DNA from 2 places in the Pseudomonas sp. S2_A02 genome. Region 1 is predicted to be linked to the other one. Evidence: riboswitches for the same ligand, from Rfam matches in the RefSeq annotation. Region 1 holds a riboswitch; the other holds the start of a gene.
What was found. A riboswitch is a leader RNA that binds a small molecule or an ion and turns the genes downstream of it on or off. The one in region 1 is predicted to bind cobalamin.
Positions count from the first base shown of each region.

Region 1 (7,674 bases):
ATACAGCATGCCGCCACACTCGGCCAACAACGGTTTGCCCGCCGCGTGATGAGCGCGGATCGCGGTCAGCATCGGCGTGTTTTGCGACAACGCCACATGGTGCAGTTCGGGGTAACCGCCCGGCAGATACAGGCTGTCTGCCTCCGGCAATTCGGTGTCGCGGATCGGCGAGAAGAAAGACAGTTTGGCGCCCATGGCCCGTAGCAGATCCAGGCTCGCGCCGTAGGTAAACGCGAAAGCTTCGTCCCGGGCCACGGCAATTCGCACACCGGCCAACAACGGTTCGGCTGTAATCATTTCAGGCGCGGCGAATTCCACGGGCGGCGGTAGAGCCACATCGCAACTGCTGGTCAGCGACTCAGCCGCCGCATCGAGACGCAGATCAAGATCATTCAGCTCGCTGGCCTGAACCAGGCCGAGATGCCGACTCGGCAATTCGATCCCGGTCTCCCGGGACAACGCGCCGTACCAGCGCAAGCCTTCAGTCAGGCTGCCTTCGAGCAACTGCGCATGGCGCACGGTGCCGACCCGGTTGGCCAGCACACCGGCAAACGGCAAGTCCGGCTGATAACGCGCAAGGCCCAGGGCCAGCGCGCCAAACGTCTGCGCCATGGCGGTGCCGTCGATCACGCCGAGCACCGGCACACCAAGTGCCGCGCCAAGTCGGCGCTGGACGGCGTACCGTCGAACAGCCCCATGACGCCTTCGATGAGGATCAGATCGGCTTCGCCAGCGGCCTCCCACAATAGACGCCGACTTTCCTGCTCGCCGACCATCCACATGTCGAGTTGATAGACCGGTGCACCGCTGGCACGCTCGAGAATCATCGGGTCGAGAAAGTCCGGGCCGCATTTGAACACGCGAACCTTGCGTCCCTGATTGCGATGCAAACGGGCGAGCGCGGCGGTGACGGTGGTCTTGCCCTGACCGGAGGCCGGCGCGGCGATCAGTACCGCCGGGCATTGACGATGGCTATTCATAAAGTGCAGTTCACAACTCGACGCCTTTTTGCGCTTTGATTCCGGCCTGGAAGGCGTGCTTGATCATGCCCATTTCAGTGACAGTGTCGGCCAGCTCGATCATCTCCGGTTTGGCGCCACGACCGGTGACCACCACGTGCTGCATCGGCGGACGGGCCTGCAAGTCGCTGAGCACTTGATCGAGATCGAGGTAGCCGTGCTTGAGGGCGATGTTCAACTCATCAAGCACTACGAGGCCAATGGCCGGATCACGCAGCAATTCGCGGGACACCGCCCACGCGGCTTCGGCGGCTGCAATGTCACGCTGGCGATCCTGGGTTTCCCAGGTGAAGCCCTCGCCCATCACATGAAAACGCACCTGCTCCGGGAAGCGCCGGAAGAACAACTCCTCGCCGGTGCTGGTGCGCCCCTTGATGAACTGCACCACGCCGCACTGCATACCGTGGCCCATGGACCGCGCAAGCATGCCGAAGGCCGAGCTGCTTTTGCCTTTGCCGTTGCCGGAGAGCACCAGCAGCAAACCGCATTCATTTGGCGAGTTGGCGATGCGTTCGTCGATCACCGCTTTTTTGCGCAGCATGCGCGCCAGGTGGCGTTCGTCACGATCGGGGGTATCAGTCATGGGGGAGCTCTCCGTTGAGGCTGGATAACGGCGGGCAGGCACAAGAATAGACGGCAAGAAGCCTGGCATCGCCCACCGTGATGCCGTTGGATGAGTCAGGCCGGTCTCCGGGCTCATGAGCGGCGCCAAGGCCAACTGCGCGCCTTCCCATATCGACAGTCGACACAGTGGCTCAAAGCGCAGCTTTTACTCATTTACCGTTGCGGGGGCAGCGCCGGGATCGTGATCATTCTTCGCTGGAAGAAATTCACTCACCGGCTTCCCTGTTTCACTCTGTCGACCAGCGTCACAGAGCACCTGAAACAAGCCGCGAAGGTTAGAGGGTTGGGGGTGGAGCGTCAATTAAAGCCGGGGCGCCTCTGAGCGAATAACTGCCGTCGATCAATTAACTGACGCCAATCTTGTGCCACACTGCAAGCAGTGATATCAAAGAGCCACAACCTGACAACACAATAACAAGGGTGAGCCACATGCAAGGCATGATCATCAGCAATCCGAAGCTGGAATTCCTGCGGCCGGTGCTGGAACGCTGGTTTGACTGTATCGACCGCTACAATGCCGTGCGCGGCGATAACGATACACCTTACTGGTATGACGAAAACGCCAACCTCGGCCTGCTCTCCGCCGCGGCCTGGATGGCAGAAATGGTCACGCTGCAACAAACGTCGACGCGCAAACAGACCGAAGAAGGCGAACGCAACGCCCGCGCCGATCTGTTTATCGCCAGCAGCGAAGAACGCGCATATCTCCAGGCCACCCAGCGCTGGCCGCGAGTCAATAGCCTGAACCTGACCCAGGCACTGGCGGACATCACCAGTGACGCGAAGCGAATCAGCTACGCCAGCGATCTGAAACTCGGCTGCCTGTTTGTCGCGCCACAAAAAGCCCAGCACAGCGCCACCCCGGAAGAGCTCCAGGACATGGTCGACGACCTGCAAAAGGAGCATACCTGCGCCGTGGCCTGGTATTTCCCTTACGCCTACCGCAAGTTGCGTAATGAAACCGGCAACTACCATCCAGGGATCGCCGTATTGTTCAAGGAAGCCCGCGGCTGACGGGTTGAACCATCGAACGTCTACGCTTCTCTATGATTACGTCAATGCATTCATAGGGAAGATCAGTAATGCACAAACCCCAGCTCGTTTTCATTATCGCGCTCGCCGGAGGGCTCGCCGCCTGTGGTGAAACCTCCAGCCTGCAAGTCTCGGACGGAACCGGACCGTCGCCCAAGCTGCCAGAGCCGAATAAAACCCTGATCCCGACGGTAAACATCGCCCCGGCGATCGGCTGGCCTGAAGGCAAGAAACCCGTCGCCGCGGCCGGGACTCAAGTGACGGCGTTTGCCGAAGGCCTCGATCATCCGCGCTGGCTCTATGTGCTGCCCAACGGCGATGTGCTGGTAGCCGAAACCAACGCGCCGCCCAAACCCGATGATGGCACAGGCATTCGCGGCTGGGTCATGGGCAAAGTCATGGGCCGTGCCGGTGCCGGCGTCCCCAGCCCGAACCGCATCACCCTGCTGCGGGACAAAGACCACGACGGCGTCGCCGAAACCCGCACGGTGTTTCTGGAAAACCTCAACTCGCCGTTCGGCATGACCCTGGTCGGCAATGACTTGTATGTCGCCGACACCGACCGCCTGCTGCGTTTCCACTACGAAAACGGCGAGACGGCGATCAAGTCGCAGCCGATCAAGGTGGTCGATCTGCCGGGCGGCACGCTGAATCACCACTGGACCAAAAACGTCATCGCCAGCAAGGATGGCAGCAAGCTATACGTCACCGTGGGCTCGAACAGCAACGTCGGTGAAAACGGCATGGATCAGGAGGAAGGACGCGCGGCGATCTGGGAAGTGGACCGCGCCACCGGCAACCATCGGATCTTCGCCTCGGGGATTCGTAATCCAAACGGTCTGGCCTGGGAGCCTCAGAGCGGCGCACTGTGGACCGCCGTCAACGAGCGTGACGAAATCGGCAGCGACCTGGTGCCGGACTACATCACATCCGTGAAGGACGGTGGGTTCTACGGCTGGCCTTACAGCTATTACGGCCAGCACGTCGACATTCGCGTCGAGCCGCAAAACCCTGAACTGGTGGCCAAGGCCATTGCGCCAGACTATGCAGTTGGGCCACATACCGCGTCACTGGGCCTGACGTTTGCCGAAGGCAGCAAACTGCCCGCGCCGTTCACTCAAGGTGCCTTCATCGGCCAGCATGGCTCATGGAACCGCAAGCCGCTCAGTGGCTACAAAGTGATTTTCGTGCCGTTCAGCGCCGGCAAACCGAGCGGGCAGCCGGCGGATGTGCTCACGGGCTTCCTCAATGACGAGGAAAAAGCCATGGGCCGGCCGGTGGGCGTGGTGATCGATCAGCAAGGAGGCTTGCTGGTGGCGGATGATGTGGGGAACAAGGTGTGGCGCGTTTCCGCAGCTAAATAATGCGATTACTGCCAGACGAAAACCCTGTGGGAGCGGGCTTGCCCGCGATAGCGGCAGCCCAGACTACATCGAAGTTGAATGTGCCGACGTCATCGCGGGCAAGCCCGCTCCCACAGGAGATCAGCGTTTACGACAGAGCGTGCGAGCGGCCATGACAACCTGCGCTACGGATTATGTGCCAAGTGCTCGGGTTGCAAGACGCGCTTGGCGCTCAGATAGGCTCTCTGCCAGTAAGCTTTGGACAAGCTGTCCAGCTTGACCGTGCCGCCCGTGGCTGGGGCGTGGACGAAGCGGCCTTCGCCGACGTAGATCCCGGCGTGGCTGACCTGGGAGCCGCCATTGGTGGCGAAGAAAATCAGGTCACCGGTTTGCAGGCCTTCCTTGCCGATATTGGGGGCCTGCATACCGATCATCTCGCGGGTGGAGCGCGGCAAGGAAATGCCTGCGACATCGCGATACACGTAACCGATCAGACCGCTGCAATCGAACCCGGAATCTGGCGTGTTGCCACCCCAACGATAAGGCGTTCCCACCAAACCCAGCGCGCGAAACAGCACGTCTTCTGCCGCAGGAGAAAAGGCTTGGGAAGGACCGAAAACAATTGGAGCGCGGACTACCGGCGCAGGTGGCGGTGTGCGGCTGGCGCAGGCGCTGAGCAGCGCTGCGAAGAACATGAGTGCGAGGCGGGCCGACATCGTCATAAGCAGAACATCCTGATCTGGCTGCGGCTTTTTCTGCCACAAAGACAGAAAAGAAAACCGCCTGCGCAGAACGCAGGCGGTTTGCCATCAATAATAGATCAGGATTCTAGCGGCTACGCGGCAAACTTCAAGTAAGACTTTAAGTTCGCCTTACAAACTGTCCGCTTACTTGCGAGCCGTGACGATAGCCGGTGCCGTATTCGGCGCCATCGCGAGTGCGCGCTTGGCTTCGATGAAGGTCTTGTTCCAGTAGCTGTCGCCCAGGCTATCGATCCGGACACCACCGCTTTTGCGGCTGCTGGAGTGGATGAACTGGTTATCACCCAAGTAGATCCCGGCGTGACTGACACGACCGCGACGACCATTGGTGGCGAAGAACAGCAGGTCACCCGGCTTGAGGGCGCTGCGAGCAACCAGAGGAGCGTCAACGTTGATCATTTCGCGAGTGGACCGCGGCAGGTTCATGCCGGCCTCTTCACGAAACAGATAACCAATGAAGCCGCTGCAGTCGAAACCAGCCTCGGAGGTGCCGCCGAAACGGTAACGGGTACCGATCAGGGACATGCCACGTTCGAGGATGCTGTCGGCCAGAACCGGAAGTTGGTACGACTTGCCGCCGGCGAAGTCTGCCAATTCTTTATCGGTGGCCAGCTCTTCCTGGAAAAGAACGGAAGAAGACTGCGCGGTAACTGAATTTGAAACCTGCTGTTGTGGCGCTTGCTGGGACACTGGAGAGTGAGCAGCGCAACCGAACAACAGGGTGACGAGTGCGAGAGGCACGAGGGGTGCGAAGCGATTTAGCATGGGCACGACCGTGGCTGATAGTTATAAAAGAAGCCGCGACTATGCCCGCTATCAACCTCATTTGCAAATTCAATCGATCTTTATGTGACTTATCGGTTTCTCGTTTACATCTAAGCGCTTAAGCCCATTTTGAACCTTTGCGCAGCCTGCCCTCCTGCAGAAAAGCGGATTTGTTGACGCCTTAAATTTTCCAAAACCCGCGTAGAACCTGGGCTTGATCAGGTTTTTTACCAACCAAGGGTTTCTTTCAGGAAGGGGATTGTCAGCTTGCGCTGAGCTTGGAGGGAGGCCTGATCGAGGCGTTCAAGCAGCTCGAAAAGCGCACTCATGCTGCGGGTACCGCGGGTCAAAATAAAATGCCCGACCTCGTCGGTCAGGTGCAGGCCACGACGGGATGCGCGTAACTGCAAGGCGCGCAATTTGTCTTCGTCAGAGAGCGGGCGCATCTGGAAGATGAGTGCCAGTGTCAGCCGCGACTTGAGGTCTGCCAGCTTCACCGGCAGTTCGCGCGGGGATGTCGAGGCCGCGATCAGCAGACGCCGGCCACTGTCACGCAGGCGATTGAACAGATGGAACAGCGCCTCTTCCCAATCCGCCTTGCCGGCGACCGCCTGCAGATCGTCCAGGCAGACCAGTTCGTATTGTTCGAGGTTGTCGAGGATTTCGATGCCGCGGTCCAACAACTCGGCCAACGGCAGGTACACCGCCGGCTCCCCCAGTTGTTCGAAGCGCAGACACGCTGCCTGCAACAAATGCGTGCGCCCTACCCCGTCCTTGCCCCAGAGGTAAATCAGACTTTCCGTCCAGCCGGCGTCGGCTTCGCAGAGCCGCTCGACATAGCCGAGTGCAGCGGCATTGGCGCCTGGGTAGTAATTGATAAAGGTAGCGTCATCACGCAGACGCACACCTAGGGGCAGCTGAATCGGTTTCATGCTGACTGAACAGTTCCAAAGGAACCGTTAGTGGCCTCTGTGTAAAGTTTGCGAAGTTTATACCCGTGAGGCTGACCGCACAATGCGACAGACCACAAGCAAAATCAAAGGTTTGCGTTAACGCACTGGTTTTATGACCGTTTCTTTGGCGGCGCATGTGACAGCCATACAAGGGATACGGGCAAACCTGGCATGAAACCAGACTGCCCGCTATAAGCGATCAAAAAAACTTACAGCCCGGATTCGTCGACACCGCCGTAGATATCCGAATCCTTGTACAAATCATGCATGTGGCGCACCAGGACCATGATCACCGCCGCCACCGGCAACGCCAGCAACACACCGGTAAAACCAAACAGCTCGCCGCCGGCCAGGATCGCGAAGATCACCGCCACCGGGTGCAGGCCGATTCGGTCGCCCACCAGCAATGGTGTCAGGACCATACCTTCCAGCGCCTGGCCGACCATGAACACCGCGACAATACCGATCATGGGATACAAATCGCCACCGAACTGGAACAGACCGGCAATCAATGCCGCCCCAATCCCGATGACGAACCCCATGTACGGCACGATCGCCGCCAACCCGGCAATCAGGCCGATCAACAGACCCAGCTCCAGCCCGACGATCATCAAGCCTGCGGCGTAGATCACGCCCAGCGCCAGCATCACCAGCAACTGCCCGCGCACGAATGCCCCGAGCACTTCGTGGCACTCTCCCGCCAGGGACATGACGCGCTCTTCACGATCACGCGGCAGCAGGCTGCGGATCTTGGCCATCATCAGGTCCCAGTCGCGCAGCAGATAAAAACTCACCACCGGAATCAGCACCAGGTTGGCCAGCCAGCCAATCAGCGCAAGACCTGAAGCTGTCGCCTGACTCAGCACCACGCCGACCACATCGGTGGTCTGGCCCATGTGCTCGCTGAACGCCGCCTTGAGCTTGTCGAACTTCCAGAAGCCGTCCGACAACCCGATCTTCGATTGCGCCCACGGCACGGCGGTGTGCTGCAGCCAGTCGAGCATCTGCGGCGCCAGCTCATACAAGCGAAACAGCTGCTTGGCGAGCATCGGCACCAACACCAACAGCAACGCGGTGACGATCAATGTGAACAAGGCGAACACCGCTACCACGCCCCAGGTCCGTGACAGACCGTACTTTTCCAGCCGATCCACCAGCGGATCGAATAGATAAGCCA
Region 1 covers NZ_CP162776.1:1,832,755-1,840,428, forward strand. The annotation lists partial or broken gene AB4O41_RS08330 (cobyrinate a,c-diamide synthase) at 1-980, opposite strand, end outside; gene cobO (cob(I)yrinic acid a,c-diamide adenosyltransferase) at 991-1,602, opposite strand; cobalamin riboswitch at 1,684-1,918, opposite strand; gene AB4O41_RS08340 (hypothetical protein) at 2,073-2,657, shown strand; gene AB4O41_RS08345 (PQQ-dependent sugar dehydrogenase) at 2,726-4,039, shown strand; gene AB4O41_RS08350 (C40 family peptidase) at 4,204-4,740, opposite strand; gene AB4O41_RS08355 (C40 family peptidase) at 4,906-5,544, opposite strand; gene hda (DnaA regulatory inactivator Hda) at 5,772-6,476, opposite strand; gene AB4O41_RS08365 (AI-2E family transporter) at 6,707-7,674, opposite strand, start outside.

Region 2 (7,674 bases), 1.8 Mb from region 1:
GCCCAATTCAAACGCCTTGGCCAATGCCCGCAGCAAGCTCGATTGCGCCCCACGGCCATCGCCGCGAGGAATGCGCAGCAAAGCCAATAAGGTGTCGATGCGTAACCGCCCGACCGGCGACTCGCCAAACACGTGCAGGCCATCACGGATCTGCGACTCCTTCAAGTCGCACAAATACGTGTCCAGACGCGGCAACCAGATCGCCGCGTCGGCGTCACTGTCGAGCTTTTCGTCGAGCTGCAGTTCACGGTCGATGTGCGTGTCGCGCACCAGTTGCAGAATGTCGCGTTGCAACTCCCGGGCGCGGCGCGGATCGAGCAATTGCGCTTCGTAATACTCGTCGGCCAACAATTCGAGATTACGCAGCGGACCGTAGGTTTCGGCGCGGGTCAGCGGCGGCATCAGGTGATCGATGATCACCGCCTGCGTACGACGCTTGGCCTGGGCGCCCTCGCCCGGGTCATTGACGATAAACGGGTAGATGTTCGGCAGCGGCCCGAGCAATGCGTCCGGCCAGCAGTTTTCCGACAACCCAACGCCCTTGCCCGGCAGCCATTCGAGGTTGCCGTGCTTGCCGACGTGGATCACGCCGTGAGCGCCGTAGGTGTTGCGCAACCAGAAGTAGAACGCCAGATAGCCGTGGGGCGGCACCAAGTCCGGGTCGTGATACACCGCGCTCGGGTCCACCTGGTAACCCCGGGCGGGCTGAATGCCAACGAAAGTCAGGCCGAAGCGCAGACCGGCAATCATCATTCGTCCGCCACGGAACATTGGATCATTTTCGGGGGCGCCCCAGCGCTCCAGCACGGCTTGGCGATTGGCCTCGGGCAGCGCGTTGAATATCAGGTTGTAATCGTCCAGCGCGAGGCTTTGATGACAGGGACGCTGGTCGAGGGTGTCGAGGTCGTTGCTGACGCCGCCGAGCAATTGCTGGATCAACGCGGTGCCACTGTCCGGCAACTCGGCCGGCAGCGGATAACCTTCGACATGCAGGGCACGGAGGATATTCAGTGCGGCAGCCGGTGTATCGAGACCCACGCCATTGCCGATGCGCCCATCGCGAGTCGGGTAGTTGGCGAGGATCAGGGCGATGCGTTTTTCGCCGTTGGGCACTCGCACCAGATCGATCCAGCGCCGCGCCAGTTCGGCGACAAAATCCATGCGCTCAGGTGCAGGCCGGTAGCAGACCACGTCGGACTGACTGCGCTCGCTGCGCCACGCCAGATCCTTGAAGCTGATCGGCCGACTGATGATTCGCCCATCCAGCTCCGGCAGCGCGATATGCATCGCCAAATCACGGGGACCGAGGCCTTGTTCGCTGGCGCGCCAACCGGGTTCATTGTCCTGGGCGCAGATCGCCTGGATCACCGGAATGTTGCGGCGAAACGGTCGCAGATGCGGCGCTTCGGGGCTGGACTGGGCGAAACCGGTGGTGTTGAGAATCACCCCCGCCTCGACTTCATCCAGCAAGTCCTCAACCACCGTCAGGCAGCCGGGCTCTTTCAAACTGGCCAGCGCAATCGGCAACGGATTCAACCCCGCCGCCTGCAAACGCTGGCAGAAAATATCGATGAAACCAGTATTCGCCGCCTGCAGATGCGAGCGGTAAAACAGCACCGCCGCCACCGGCTGATCAGCTTGCCAGTCGGCTTGCCAATCCTTCAGTTCTGCGGGGCTTTTTTGCGGATGGTAAATCGCGGTGCGTGGCAGGGTTTGCGGCTCGGACCATGGGTAGTTACGGCCCAGCCAGCGATTAGCGAGGCAGCGAAACAGGTCGAGTGCGTTGGCCATGCCGCCCTGACGCAGGAAGTGCCAGAGCCGGTCGCGGTCTTGCGCGGTTACGGTGCTCAGGTCACTCAGTTCCGGGTCCGGGCGATCATCCCCCGGCACCAGAATCAGCTGAACGCCGCGTTCGGATAATTCCACCAGCCGCTCAATGCCATAACGCCAATAGGCGATGCCGCCGTGCAGCGAAATCAGAATAACCTTGGCGTGGCGCAGCACTTCGTCGACATAGAGATCGACCGAGGCGTGATTCTGCACCTGCATCGGGTTAGCCAGGCGCACGCTCGGGTAATCGTCGGGCAACTGCTGCGCCGCTTCGGCGAGCAACGCCAGGCTGGAGTCACCGCTGCACAGGATCACCAGCTCGGCGGGGGTTTGTCCAAGGTCGGCAATGTTGTCATCCGACACGAAACCGCCGGGCTGGGTCCTGAGCAGGTGCATGGTTTAAACGCTGAGCGCAGCGCGCAATTGCGCTTCGAGCTGAGCGGCGTCCAGATCCTGACCGATCAACACCAGACGGGTGGTGCGCGCTTCTTCAGTGCCCCACTGACGGTCAAAGTGCTTGTCGAAACGCGTGCCCACGCCCTGGATCAGCAGGCGCATCGGCTTGTTCGGCACCGCTGCAAAACCTTTAACCCGAAGGATGCCGTGCTGGACCACCAATTGAGTCAGTGCATCCATCAGCAGGCTTTCGTCGGCTTGTGGCAGCTCGATCGAGATGGAATCGAACGCGTCATGGTCGTGATCATCTTCACCTTCATGGTGATGATCGTGATGGCTGTGGCGGCTGTCGATGTGCTCTTCGGAACCGGCACCGAGGCCGATCAGCACGTCAAGTGGCAGACGGCCGCTGCTGGCTTCGATGACTTTCACCGCTGGCGGCAGTTCTTCGGCGACTTCCAGGCGCACACGGGCCAGGTCGTCAGCGCTGATCAGGTCGGCCTTGTTGAGGATCACCAGGTCGGCGCTGGCCAGTTGGTCGGCAAACAGCTCGTGCAGCGGCGATTCGTGGTCCAGGTTCGGGTCGAGTTTGCGCTGGGCATCAACCTGATCCGGGAACGCAGCGAAGGTACCAGCAGCCACGGCCGGGCTGTCGACCACGGTGATCACCGCGTCAACCGTGCAGGCGCTGCGGATTTCTGGCCATTGGAAGGCTTGAACCAAAGGTTTTGGCAAGGCCAGGCCCGAAGTTTCGATGAGGATGTGGTCGAGGTCGCCGCGACGAGCGACCAGTTCGCGCATCACCGGGAAGAATTCTTCCTGAACTGTGCAGCACAGGCAGCCGTTGGCCAGCTCATAGACGCGACCGTTGGCTTCTTCTTCGGTGCAACCGATCGAGCACTGCTTGAGGATCTCGCCATCGATGCCAAGCTCGCCGAACTCGTTGACGATCACCGCGATGCGGCGGCCCTGGGCGTTGTCGAGCATGTGGCGCAGCAAGGTGGTTTTGCCCGAGCCGAGGAAGCCGGTAACGATGGTGACAGGGAGTTTGGCCAGTGTTTTCATCGGATGCCCTTTGGCAAGGTGGCGGGCATACGGGACGACAATCGCTGCGGCAGGTGCGCGCACAAGAGTTTCGCCACCGGATCACCCCGCCCGGTTGAAAGTGAGAATCTGTGTCGAGGCAGGTCTCCTGGCTGACGGTGTGCCGGCCTTATTGGCCTGGCATTCGCTGCGCCTTCCCGCGAACCTGATGGATCAGGGCTTGCAGTGGCGTGGCAGCGAACATCACCGTTCACAGTTGCGGGGGCAGCCGCGGCATCGACCGCGTTCCCTTCTTAGCTTCGGCAGATGCCGAAGAACCTCGAAAGCGCAAGGCTACGCATCGTGTGGGGGCGGGTCAATCACTGAGCACGCCACAGCCCCCCTTGATTGATCGTTCCCACGCTCTGCGTGGGAATGCAGCCCGGGACGCTCTGCGTCCCATCCAGAGCCGAACGCGGAGCGTCCGTTGAGGCATTCCCACGCAGAGCATGGGAACGATCAAAACGGGGGCAAGCCCCCTCGCCACAGGCAAGCCCCTACCACAGAGTTGAGAACCCTTGCCAATTGACGCCCAACCCCCGCCCATGCTCTCCTACACACCTTGTTACGGGTGCCCTTCACAGGGTGAAACGGGAAACCGGTGAATCATGTGCTTTACTCTTAAGCCATGCCAGTCCGGTGCTGCCCCCGCAACGGTAAGCGAGTGAAGCGTCAGATCCACTGTGCCCGTCATACGGCATGGGAAGGTGATGCTTGCAGGTGTCGGCGCAAGCCCTGCCCCTCGCGAGCCCGGAGACCGGCCCGCAACACAAAGTGACTTTTACGTTCACTGAATAACAAACCCGCGGTGGGCGGGCGCTGTTCGAAATCTCTGCGTGCCCCGGCGTGCGGCGGTTTTCATGCGCTCTATTCACCCGCTGACAGACCAGAGGGAAGCGCCATGTCGATCATCAGCAGTACCGCCAGTAGCACCGCCAGCACCACTTCAACCTTGAGCCAACGCCTGACCGCCGCTTTTTGTGCGTCGATCCTTGGCGCGTGCCTGGTGTACTTCGCCGGTTTCTCGCACATCGAAGCGGTACACAACGCCGCGCACGACACCCGTCACAGCTCTGCCTTTCCGTGCCATTGAGACCTGCTGACATGATCAAGCGTATTGCGCAAACCGCAGGTTTCACCGGGTTGCTGGCCGCCCTGCTGCTGACCCTGCTGCAAAGCTTTTGGGTTGCCCCGCTGATTTTGCAGGCCGAGACCTACGAAAAATCCGAGCCGGCTGCTGTCGAAGTCCACGAGCACGATGCTGGCGCTGTCGCCGCTCATACCCACGACGCCGAAACATGGGAGCCGGAAGACGGCTGGCAGCGCGTGCTGTCAACCACCGGCGGCAATCTGGTGGTAGCGGTCGGTTTCGCCCTGATGCTCGCGGGCCTCTACACCTTGCGCGCTCCACGCCGTACCTCTCAGGGCCTGCTCTGGGGTCTGGCCGGTTATGCGACGTTCGTGCTGGCGCCAACCCTCGGCCTGCCACCTGAGCTGCCGGGCACTGCCGCAGCAGATCTGGCGCAACGGCAGATCTGGTGGATTGGCACTGCCGCGTCCACCGCTGTCGGCATCGCGCTGATCGTGTTCAGCCGCCACTGGCTGATGAAGATCCTCGGCGTGGCGATCCTGGCCGTGCCTCATGTGATCGGTGCACCGCAACCGGAAGTGCATTCGATGCTGGCTCCGGAAGCCCTGGAAGCGCAGTTCAAAATCGCTTCGCAGCTGACCAACATGGCGTTCTGGCTGGCCCTTGGCCTGATCAGCGCCTGGTTGTTCCGCCGCAAAAGCGATGGCCAGTACTCCGCATGACTGACGTCAGCACAGCGCCGACCCTGGTGGTCGGCCTGGGCTGCCAGCGCGGCTGCCCCGTCAGCACGCTGCGGGCGCTGCTTGATCAAGCGTTACAGGCTCATCAAATCGAGCTTCGTCAGATCAAGGCCTTGGCCAGCATCGACCTCAAGCGCGAAGAGCCCGCCCTGATCGAACTGGCCGAACAGCTGGCATTGCCGTTGACGTATTTCAGCAGCGAACAATTGGCCGGTTATGAACCGCAACTCAGCCACCACTCGGACATCGCGTTCGAACGCACCGGCTGTTACGGCGTAGCGGAAAGTGCCGCGCTGGCACTGGCCGAACAGTTAGCTCAGGCACCGGCAAAGTTGCTGATTCCACGACAAAAATACGCCCAGGCCACCCTGGCATTGGCCAGCGCCGCGTAAAATCCCCGATAATCCCCGCCTTCGATCATGAGCAGTCTTCATCTGAAGCGTGCCCATACCCTTTTTCTGACAGGAAACGACGATGACCGTCTACTTCATTGGCGCAGGCCCCGGCGACCCGGAACTGATCACCGTTAAAGGCCAGCGGTTGATTCGTAGCTGCCCGGTCATCATCTATGCAGGCTCCCTGGTGCCCACTGCTGTGCTGGAGGGTCACCAGGCCGAACAAGTGGTCAACAGCGCCGAACTGCACCTGGAGCAGATCATCGAGCTGATCAAGGCCGCACATGCCAACGGCCAGGACGTGGCCCGGGTGCATTCCGGCGATCCGAGCCTGTACGGCGCGATTGGCGAGCAGATTCGCTACTTGCGTGAGCTCGACATCCCTTTCGAAATCATTCCCGGCGTCACCGCCACTGCCGCCTGCGCGGCGCTTTTGGGGGCCGAGCTAACCCTGCCGGACGTGTCACAGAGCGTGATTCTGACCCGCTACGCCGACAAGACCGCGATGCCGGCCGGTGAAGAGCTCGGTAGTCTGGCGCAGCATGGGGCGACCATGGCGATCCACTTGGGGGTCAATCATCTGGAGAAGATCCTCGCCGAATTGCTGCCGCACTACGGCGCCGATTGCCCGATCGCGGTGATTCATCGGGCGACCTGGCCGGATCAGGATTGGGTGGTGGGGACGCTGGCGGATATTGCCGGGAAGGTTGAAGCCAAGGGGTTTCGCCGCACGGCGCTGATTCTGGTGGGCCGGGTGTTGGGCAGCGATCACTTCAGTGAATCGTCGCTGTATCGCGCGGGGCATGCGCACCTCTACAGACCTTGAGATGATGGTTCCCACGCTCCGCGTGGGAATGCCTCAACGGACGCTCTGCGTCTGCTCTTGGGACGCGGAGCGTCCCGGGCTGCATTCCCACGCTGAGCGTGGGAACGATCAAAAAAACGGTGCTCACGGGCACCGTTTTTTTATGTCGCAGCGAACACCTTAGTAGTAGGCGTTTTCTTTCTGCGTGTGGTCGGTCACGTCACGAACACCCTTGAGCTCGGGAATACGCTCGAGCAAGGTGCGCTCTATGCCTTCGCGCAGGGTGACGTCTGCCTGGCCGCAGCCTTGGCAACCGCCGCCGAATTTCAATACGGCGATGCCGTCGTCGACCACATCAATCAGGCTGACCTGACCGCCGTGGCTGGCCAGCCCCGGGTTGATCTCGGTTTGCAGGTAGTAGTTGATGCGCTCGTTGACCGGGCTGTCGGCGTTGACCATCGGTACCTTGGCGTTTGGCGCCTTGATGGTCAGTTGGCCGCCCATGCGGTCGGTGGCGTAGTCGACTACCGCATCGTCCAGGAATGCTTCGCTGAACGAGTCGATGTAAGCGGTGAAGCTTTTAAGCCCCAGCGCCGTGTCTTCAGGTTTTTCTTCGCCCGGCTTGCAATAGGCAATGCAGGTTTCGGCGTACTGGGTGCCAGGCTGGGTGATAAAGACGCGGATGCCGATACCCGGGGTGTTCTGCTTGGAGAGCAGATCAGCCAGGTAATCGTGGGCGGCGTCGGTAATGGTAATAGCGGTCATGGAAACTCCTCGCAGGCTTGGACGCAGTTTACGCCAATCATCGCGCCACACAAAGTCCTAGTATTTTTGTCGGGAAAGATGCACTGATCCCTTGCGGGAGCCCCCTCGCCACAGGTCGCTCCCACATTGAATTGCAGACATTTCAAAGGTTTTCGTAGCGGTTCATGTCCAGCACGCCCTCTTCCACCGGGTCGGTGTCGTGGATGTAGCGGCTCAGATCATGGAAATACTGCCAAAACTGCGGATGGCTGCGGCGAATGCCCCAGCGTTCGACGACTTTCTCGAAGCTGGCGGAGTCCTTGGCGTTTTCCATCGCGTCGACGAATGCGGGCACTTGCCCCGCCGGGATGTTGAACATGAAGTTCGGGTAACTGCTCAGCACCCCCGGATAGAGAGTCAACGTGTCCAGCCCCGGCTGATAACGCATCGATTCACCGAGCAGGAACGCCACGTTGCTGTGGGCCCGGTTGCGCAGCAGGCTGTAGACCTCGCGCTTGCCGCTTTGGGTCTCGATGCGCAACATCGTGGCTTCTGGCAACTGATCGATGACTTTCAAACCGGCGGCCGGGC
Region 2 covers NZ_CP162776.1:44,799-52,472, reverse strand. The annotation lists gene cobN (cobaltochelatase subunit CobN) at 1-2,226, opposite strand, end outside; gene cobW (cobalamin biosynthesis protein CobW) at 2,230-3,291, opposite strand; cobalamin riboswitch at 3,392-3,607, opposite strand; cobalamin riboswitch at 3,862-4,089, shown strand; gene AB4O41_RS00175 (CbtB domain-containing protein) at 4,211-4,402, shown strand; gene AB4O41_RS00170 (CbtA family protein) at 4,414-5,121, shown strand; gene AB4O41_RS00165 (cobalamin biosynthesis protein) at 5,118-5,531, shown strand; gene cobM (precorrin-4 C(11)-methyltransferase) at 5,614-6,360, shown strand; gene nfuA (Fe-S biogenesis protein NfuA) at 6,520-7,104, opposite strand; gene AB4O41_RS00150 (fatty acid cis/trans isomerase) at 7,247-7,674, opposite strand, start outside.
Region 2: it holds a riboswitch for cobalamin, as region 1 does, so the genes downstream of both, cobW (cobalamin biosynthesis protein CobW) here and cobO (cob(I)yrinic acid a,c-diamide adenosyltransferase) in region 1, are expected to answer to the same signal.